DNA from 2 places in the Anaerococcoides asporogena genome. Region 1 is predicted to be linked to the other one. Evidence: predicted binding sites of a transcription regulator. Region 1 holds the regulator's gene; the other holds the start of a gene.

Region 1 (3,863 bases):
CCTTGTACGCCTCCGAGAGCATCTCTTTGACGAGGTCAACTGTGAACAGAAGCTGGTTCTCCTGGATGAGCTGGTCGTACTTCTCCTCACTGCCAGGACGACGCGTGATCTCTGCCCTTTGGAAGAGCGTACCGCCCTTGGACAAGGGTTTGCCCTCCGCGGCCTCCCGGTCTTTGCGCTGCAGCGTCTTCCGAGAAGACATCAGGATATAGCGGGTCCTCTTGAGGGACTCAGCAGCTTTGTACTCACCCACCGCCTGAAGACGCCTCTGTTCGTCTTTGCGCACTTCAGCGACCACTTTGTCATTGAAATTCTTGATGATGTGGAAATGGTCGAAGACCGGCTGGATGTGGGGGCACTTTTCCTCAAAGGCTTCTTGGAAGTCTGAGTTCATGTCCGAGGCGACTGCTTCAACACCGTCCATCCACTCGAGACCGACGTGCTCAATGAAGTCATAGACGACCTGCTTGCGCTTGCCATGGGCGATCCAGAGGATATGGCCAGTCTCTATGTCGATGATGTGGGTGGCGTACTGGTGGCCTCGGTGAAGCTTGAATTCGTCGATACTGAGGTACTTTGCCTGCCTCTGGGGCTTGGTGAGCTTGCCGTCCAGGGTGTACATTTCCTCCAGGCGTTTCAAGTCGATCGCTTTGACTGTGTTCTTGCCAAGACCAGTAATCTCAGCGACTTGCTTGAGGTTGTAGGTTCCGATGGCGAGAAGGTCCCTGGTGTATTGCAAAAGTGGTTGCGAGATCCGATGACCTTGTGCCTGAAAGGGCACCTGTTGGACCTTGGTGATCCCGCAGGTTGGGCACAGTAACTGATTCTTGCCGAACTCCAGGGACGTATAAGTGTGCCCGAAGTTCAGGTGCCAGAGACTGCATGAGGACGTATTGTTAATGTGCATGAAGCCCCCGCAGTTGGGGCAGGCGCGATCGGTGTCATCTAGCTTGAGGACTCCATGAAACTGAATCACACTTTTACCGGAAACGGCAGTATGCTGTGAACTATGCGTATTAGTAAACCCAATAAGAGACGAAGGGATGTGCAGATAATTTTGGGAATCAGTGATTGTATTAGCTTGTTCATCCTGTGTATAATTCATTCAGAGCCTCCGCTGTGTTTGGATTTGTACATCCGTCCAGATGCATTTCCATCATAGCGCGGGGCTCGTTCTATTATCAAATGTTATGCCGGTTTGGGGAATGGATCTAGTCGGTCAATCCCACAGAATTTGTGATTGACCCAAAAAAACTATTAATCATTTACGCCAGCTATGTTAATATATTTACAAGAATGTTAAAAACATAAATAAGAAAGAGTATGAGGATAAAATATGGACAAGAAAAAAAGAATCTCAATGGCCGTTATCAAACGCATGCCAAGATATTACCGCCATCTCGCTGAACTGCTCCGTAATGACGTAGATCGCATTTCTTCCAAGGAACTCAGCGAGAAAATAGGCTTCACCGCATCTCAGATCCGCCAGGACTTCAACAACTTCGGCGGATTTGGCCAGCAGGGTTATGGTTATAATGTCCGGGAGCTCTTCACCGAAACAGGCAAGATCCTGGGACTGGACAAAAGCTACAAAACCGTCATCGTCGGCGCCGGCAATATTGGACAGGCCATCGCCAACTATACCCGATTCGATAAGTTCGGATTTGATTTAAAAGCCATTTTCGATGCCAATCCCAAACTGATCGGTTTACAGATCAGGGATGTGGAGATTCTCGACATCGACCTCATGGACGAATTCCTGACCAAAAACCAGATTGATATTGGGATCATCTGTGTTCCCACTTCTGTCGCGCAAAAAGCGGTAGATACACTGGTCAGGGGCGGAGTCAAAGGGGTCTGGAATTTCGCGCCGATTGACATTCAGGTTCCCAAAGAAATCGCATTGGAGTCAGTCCATCTGTCGGACTCCTTGCTGACCCTGGTATATCTGATGAATGACAAGGTCAAGGAACGGGAAAAGAAGGAAAAGAAATCAAAATAAACTGCCGACTCCCGGATTTCGGTGATTGTCTGGTGGGATGATTTAAACGGCCGGTTCCCTGCGGATGGAACCCGGCCGTTTTTTGGACTGCAGCAGAATTTCGGTTGAGATTCCTCAAAAGTCGGTTATTTATAAAAAAGCCAGATTTGCATTATGGGAAAGTTTAGTACCTGAATTTTTAAAAAAGAGAAAAAATGGGAACTAAATCTCATTTTTTCTACTAATCTATAAAATAACAATGAAAACTTTTAAAAAGGGACTATGATAAATCTTGTCAATCGGTATAATTAAGAATAGTGAATTAAAAAACTTCGAATAATTTGTTAAAATATTATACAGAGGTGATTAAGGGATGTACAAAATATTAAGTAAAAAAGTCCTGGCCGATGGTATCTATTGGATGGATATCGAAGCCAAGCGTGCAGCGAAGGCTGCCAAGCCCGGCCAGTTTCTGATTGTCAGACTCGATGAAAAAGGGGAAAGAATCCCACTGACCGTCTGCGACATTGACAAGGAAAGGGGATCCATTGCCATTGTTTACCAGGTACTGGGTGACTCCACCAAGCGCATGGCCGCCATGGAAGAAGGGGATTATTTCCACGACGTAGTCTGCCCGCTGGGAAGACCCTCAGAATTAGTAGATATGAGCGATGAAGAGCTGTCCAAGCTCAATATCCTCTTTATTGCCGGCGGTGTTGGCACCGCTCCGGTTTATCCTCAGGTTAAGTACCTGAAGGACCGCGGATTCCCTGCTGATGTTATCATCGGTACCAAAACCCACAACACACTGATTATGGAAGAAGAAATGAAAGCCGTTGCCAAGGAATTGTTTGTCTGCACAGATGATGGTTCCTATGGATTCAATGGTATGGTTACTGCCATGTTCAATGAGCTCGTGGACAACCGCGGCAAGAAATATGACATGGTCATTGCCATTGGGCCGATGATCATGATGAAGTTCGCTGCCAGAGAAACCCTCAAGCGCGGAATTCATACCATTGTTTCCCTCAACCCCATCATGGTCGATGGAACGGGCATGTGCGGCGCCTGCCGTGTCACTGTTGGCGATAAAGTAAAATTCGCCTGCGTGGATGGTCCTGAATTCGACGCCGCTCTGATCAACTTTGATGAAGCGATGAGACGGCAGAGCATGTACAAGACCCAGGAAGGTCAGAAGACGCTCAGACATGAGGAAGGAGCCAGCCACAAGAGCAGCGGCTGCGCGGAAGGAGAGACAAAGTAATGCTGAAAAAAGAAAGAGTACCCGTAAGAGAACAGGCTCCGGAGATTCGTGCGACGAATTTTGAAGAAGTTTGCTATGGCTACAACATGGAAGAAGCCATGTCCGAAGCAGAACGCTGCCTGAACTGCAAGGTTCCGCGCTGCGTGGGCGCCTGCCCGGTTGCCATCAATATCCCTGCCTTCATTCAGGAAGTCAAGAAGGGCAACATTGAAGAAGCCGGACGGATTATCTCCCAGGATTCCGCTCTGCCCGCAGTGTGCGGACGCGTCTGTCCCCAGGAAACCCAGTGTGAGGGTTCCTGTATTGTCGGTATTCGCAGCATCCCGGTCGCGATCGGAAAGCTCGAGCGGTTTGTGGCTGACACCAACCGGAAAAACGGCGTAACCTTTGATGAAAAGGAACCAAGCAACGGAATCAAGGTCGGAGTCATCGGATCAGGCCCTGCCGGTCTGACCGCTGCCGGAGACCTGGCCAAAAAAGGCTATGATGTTACCATTTTCGAAGCCCTGCATGAACCGGGCGGAGTCTTGGTATACGGTATCCCTGAATTCAGACTGCCCAAGGAAGAAGTTGTCGCATCCGAAGTGGAAGGCGTCAGACGTCTTGGCGTGAAGATCG
Region 2 (3,863 bases), 140 kb from region 1:
GGAAAATATTCAAACAGCAAAATGATCACCTACGGCTACAACCGTGATAAAAAAAGAGGCCATGAACAAATCGTCATCGGCCTTATTTGCAGTCAGGATGGGTGCCCCATAGCTGTCGAGGTCTTCCGGGGAAACACCAAGGATGAGACGACCGTATCGGCGAAGATCCTCGAGATCAAAGAAAAGTATGGAGTTGAGAATGCCATCTTCGTGGGTGACCGTGGGATGATCACAAAGGCGCAGTTTGAGAAAATCCAAACCCAGGAAGCCTTCCAAATCCATACGATTTCAGCCCTGACCCATTCCCAGATCGAGAAGCTCTGCGAACGGGAAGATGTGCAGCTGTCGATGTTCGATGAGAAGAATATCGTCGAAGTGGTGGACCCTGAAAAGGGAATCCGGTATGGCTTGTGCAAGAACAACGCCCGCGCGGCCGATGAGGGGCAGACTCGCCGTGCATTACTGGAAAAGACCCGTATTGAGCTGGATAAGATCGCCAGAGGCAAGCGCAAAGTTGATGATGGCGACTTGGGGATCCGGGTAGGCAAGGTTATCAATAAGTTCAAAGTCGGTAAATTCGTGCAGTCTACCATCATCGACGGAACCTTCTCCTGGTCCTTCGACGAAGCCAAAATCCGGGAAGAAGAGCAGTTTGACGGCTGTTATGTCATTTTCACAAGTGTGCCGAAAGAAGATATGGAGATCGAGGAAGTAGTCAGGAGCTATCGGAAACTGATCAATGTTGAACAGGCCTTCCGCAACCTGAAGACAGTGCAACTCGACATCAGACCGGTATTCCACAAAACTGATAACCGAGTGGATTGCCATGTCTTTGTGTGTATGCTTGCCTACTACCTGATGTGGAACATGAAGCAGCGCATCAAACCGCTGATGGAAAGCGATGTTGAGGGAAAAAACAAAGAATATACCTTTGACTATGTCATCGAAGTTCTCAAATCGATCCGCAAAGAAATCGTCGAATTCAGCGGCGTGGAGAGCGAAGTCATCTCCGAACTCAGCGAAGAGCAGAGAAAGATTGCGGAACTGCTGGAAATCAAGTTTTGACCATACATTGGAAATTGAAAAAGTGCCTCAAAGCAAGAGGCACCAATCAATTTTGAGGTTTTTTTTCTGGAAGATACGTTACAACAGCAGAGATGAAAAGAAAGCAGAAAAACCGCAGGCACTCCGGATCCGGAGTGTCTGCGGCTTTTCTGGCAAATTAACATTGTCCTAGATATACGTTGCTCTTAATTAATCGAAGGATCAGGCCTGGTGCGGCAGACGCTTGCCGACGTATTCGACCAGGTCCACAACGCGGCAGGAGTAGCCGTACTCGTTGTCATACCAGGCAAAGACCTTGAGCATGTGGTCTTCCAGAGCCAGCGTGCTCAGTCCGTCAATGATGCTGGAGTGAGGATCGGCTACATAGTCACTGGATACCAGCGGCAGTTCGTTGTAATCCATGATGCCCTTGAGCTCGGTCTCGGCCGCCTCGCGGAGCACGCGATTCACTTCTTCCGCCGTAACCGGTTCGCGGGTGGTGACCACCAGGTCTACCAGGGAGACCGTCGGGATCGGCACCCGGATTCCAACACCGCGGAATTTACCGCGCAGCTGGGGCAGAACCTTAGCAACTGCCTGGGCAGCACCGGTGGTGGTGGGGATCATATTGAGACCGGCGGCGCGGGCTCTTCTGGGATCTTTGGCCTTGTGGTCGGTCAGGCTCTGGCCGTTGGTGTAGGCGTGAACCGTGCTCATCATGCCGTGCTCGATGCCAAAATGCCGGTCCAGGATCTTGGCAAAAGGAGCCAGGCAGTTGGTTGTGCAGGATGCGTTGGAAATGATGTGATGGAGGGAGTCATCATAATTTTCTTCATTGACGCCCATGACAATTGTGATGTCCTCATCCTTGGCGGGAGCGGTAATGATCACCTTTTTCGCGCCGGCATCCAGGTGAGCCTGAGCCAGTTCCCGGGTCCGGTACTTGCCGGTGCTCTCAATCACAATGTCGATGTTCTGTTCTTTCCAGGGTAATTCATTTGCTTCCCGGTAATTTGTGATCAGCACTTTTTGGCCGTTGATGACCAGATATTCTCCGTCTACAGAAGCTTCTCCCTGAAATCTTCCATAAATGGAGTCAAACCGCAGCTTGGCCAATGCCAGTTCTGCACTGGGCATCCCATTGATGCTGACCAGTTCCACATTGTTGTTCGGACGGTCCGCCAGGATCCTCACGACATTCTGACCGATTCGTCCGTACCCATTTACTGCAACTCGAATCATTTCTTCCTCCAAATTTCAAACTTGATATGAGATACTCTCTACGACCATCTTTTCATATTTACTGTATTATTTCAACATTAAATCTGTTTTATTCGTAGTTTTTTTCTCTCGGACAGAATCCCGCAAATGGCCGTAGATTGCCATTATTTTGACAAGCTGAAGGAGTTGTCACTTGTACTATCTATACTATTTTTTTCGGTTAACAGTGTGGTACATTTTGCAACAGAGGACTGAACAAAAACAGATCTTAACCGGTTTTGTATACCTTTTCATCATCCGACGTGACGGAAACTTTACCGGAAGTGTCAAAAAATAACAAATCGCACGGTGTAAGCCTTGCGATTTGTTATTTTTTATTTGTAGGGTTTGATGTAACCTGTGATGGACTTGATGCCCATATTGTTCACTCTCGTTTTATACTGGTAGTCGGATTCGCCGGAGTTTCGGGGGATCAGCATATCCATGCGGTACTTCGAATCGAAGGATGAGCCGCCGCGATCCTCAATCGTGAAATCACCCCAGCCTGGCAGGCTGACTTTTGAGCGAAGGGGCCAGTAATTGGAAGCAAGTACGCCGTAGCGCAGGCGGGTTCCCAGTGCGGTGGTGGTCCAGCCGCCATTTTCGGAAGCGAGGTTGGTGTAGAAGGTGAAGGACCAGGTCATCTTGGTGTACCCGGCATAGGGATCGGTGGGGGCAGCGGGGGCTGAAACAGCCGGAGGAGCCGTGGGGTTGATCCAGGCGCCGGCCTGTCCTTCTGTTTTGGATACATTCATCATACCATTGGAAGTTTTGTAGATATAGTAGCTGCCGGCGGCATAGGTTCCGACGGAGTTTGTACGAGCTGCCGCATCCGTGGCATTCATGTATTTGGGAGTATCGGCTGTCAGAGTATAGCTTTTCTGAGTTTCCCCTACAATCTGATTGGCAGTGGGGGTTTCCAGAACAGCGCTGTTCTCCGTAACCTGGAGGTAGCTTTTGTACACATAACCGGTCAGGTTGTTGAAGACCACCTTGTACCAGCTGTTGGATGGTCCGGCCAGAACCTGAACGGTCTGTCCGGCGGGGATCTTCAGCAGGCTGGAGTAGCCGGTGCCGGCACCTTTGCGCAGATTGACGGTTCCGGTGGTGAGACCGGTGGAGGTAAAGGTGATGTAGGAGGATGAAATATAGCCGATGGTCGAGCCTTCCTTGATCCTGGACCAGGATGAGTTATGGCTGATGACATCGATGGGCGTTCCGGCGGTCAGTTTCCGGATGATGGAATAGTTTGTGGAAGGTCCGACCCGGAAGTTGACTGAAGTTCTCGTTTCGGCCATGGCCGCTTCGGCCACCTGTGGATTGATATTTGATAATGCGAACGTCCCAGTTAAGATTGAGACGATAGCCAGTCCCTTGGCAATGGTCTTTATGACATGCTGACTGATCATAGCTACCTCCATCCTGGATTATTTTTATAAGTTGGTTAGGGTGTCAAAACATGTAAGTGGCAATTTAACCCACTTAAAGTCTGACTGAATGCGTTATGGTAAAATATAATAGAAATTTTTTAGTAACAGGTGGGTTTATAAATGGGTTTT

Evidence for each region. The regulator Rex, encoded in region 1, represses fermentation and respiration genes when NADH is low (regulators of the CRP and FNR family bind a similar motif). The targets are predictions, from matches to a motif close to ATTGTTAANNNNTTAACAAT.
Region 2: a site for Rex is predicted at 2,423-2,442, ahead of gap (type I glyceraldehyde-3-phosphate dehydrogenase). Genes of this name have one in related genera too.

Annotation. Positions count from the first base shown of each region.
Region 1 is NZ_CP120965.1:2,971,256-2,975,118, reverse strand. Features, by position in the region: gene P6M73_RS13650 (ISL3 family transposase) at 1-1,105, opposite strand, end outside; gene P6M73_RS13645 (redox-sensing transcriptional repressor Rex) at 1,337-2,002, shown strand; gene P6M73_RS13640 (sulfide/dihydroorotate dehydrogenase-like FAD/NAD-binding protein) at 2,355-3,245, shown strand; gene gltA (NADPH-dependent glutamate synthase) at 3,245-3,863, shown strand, end outside.
Region 2 is NZ_CP120965.1:3,113,364-3,117,226, reverse strand. Features, by position in the region: gene P6M73_RS14280 (IS1634 family transposase) at 1-1,065, shown strand, start outside; gene gap (type I glyceraldehyde-3-phosphate dehydrogenase) at 1,267-2,286, opposite strand; gene P6M73_RS14270 (SH3 domain-containing protein) at 2,640-3,713, opposite strand; gene P6M73_RS14265 (transposase) at 3,855-3,863, shown strand, end outside.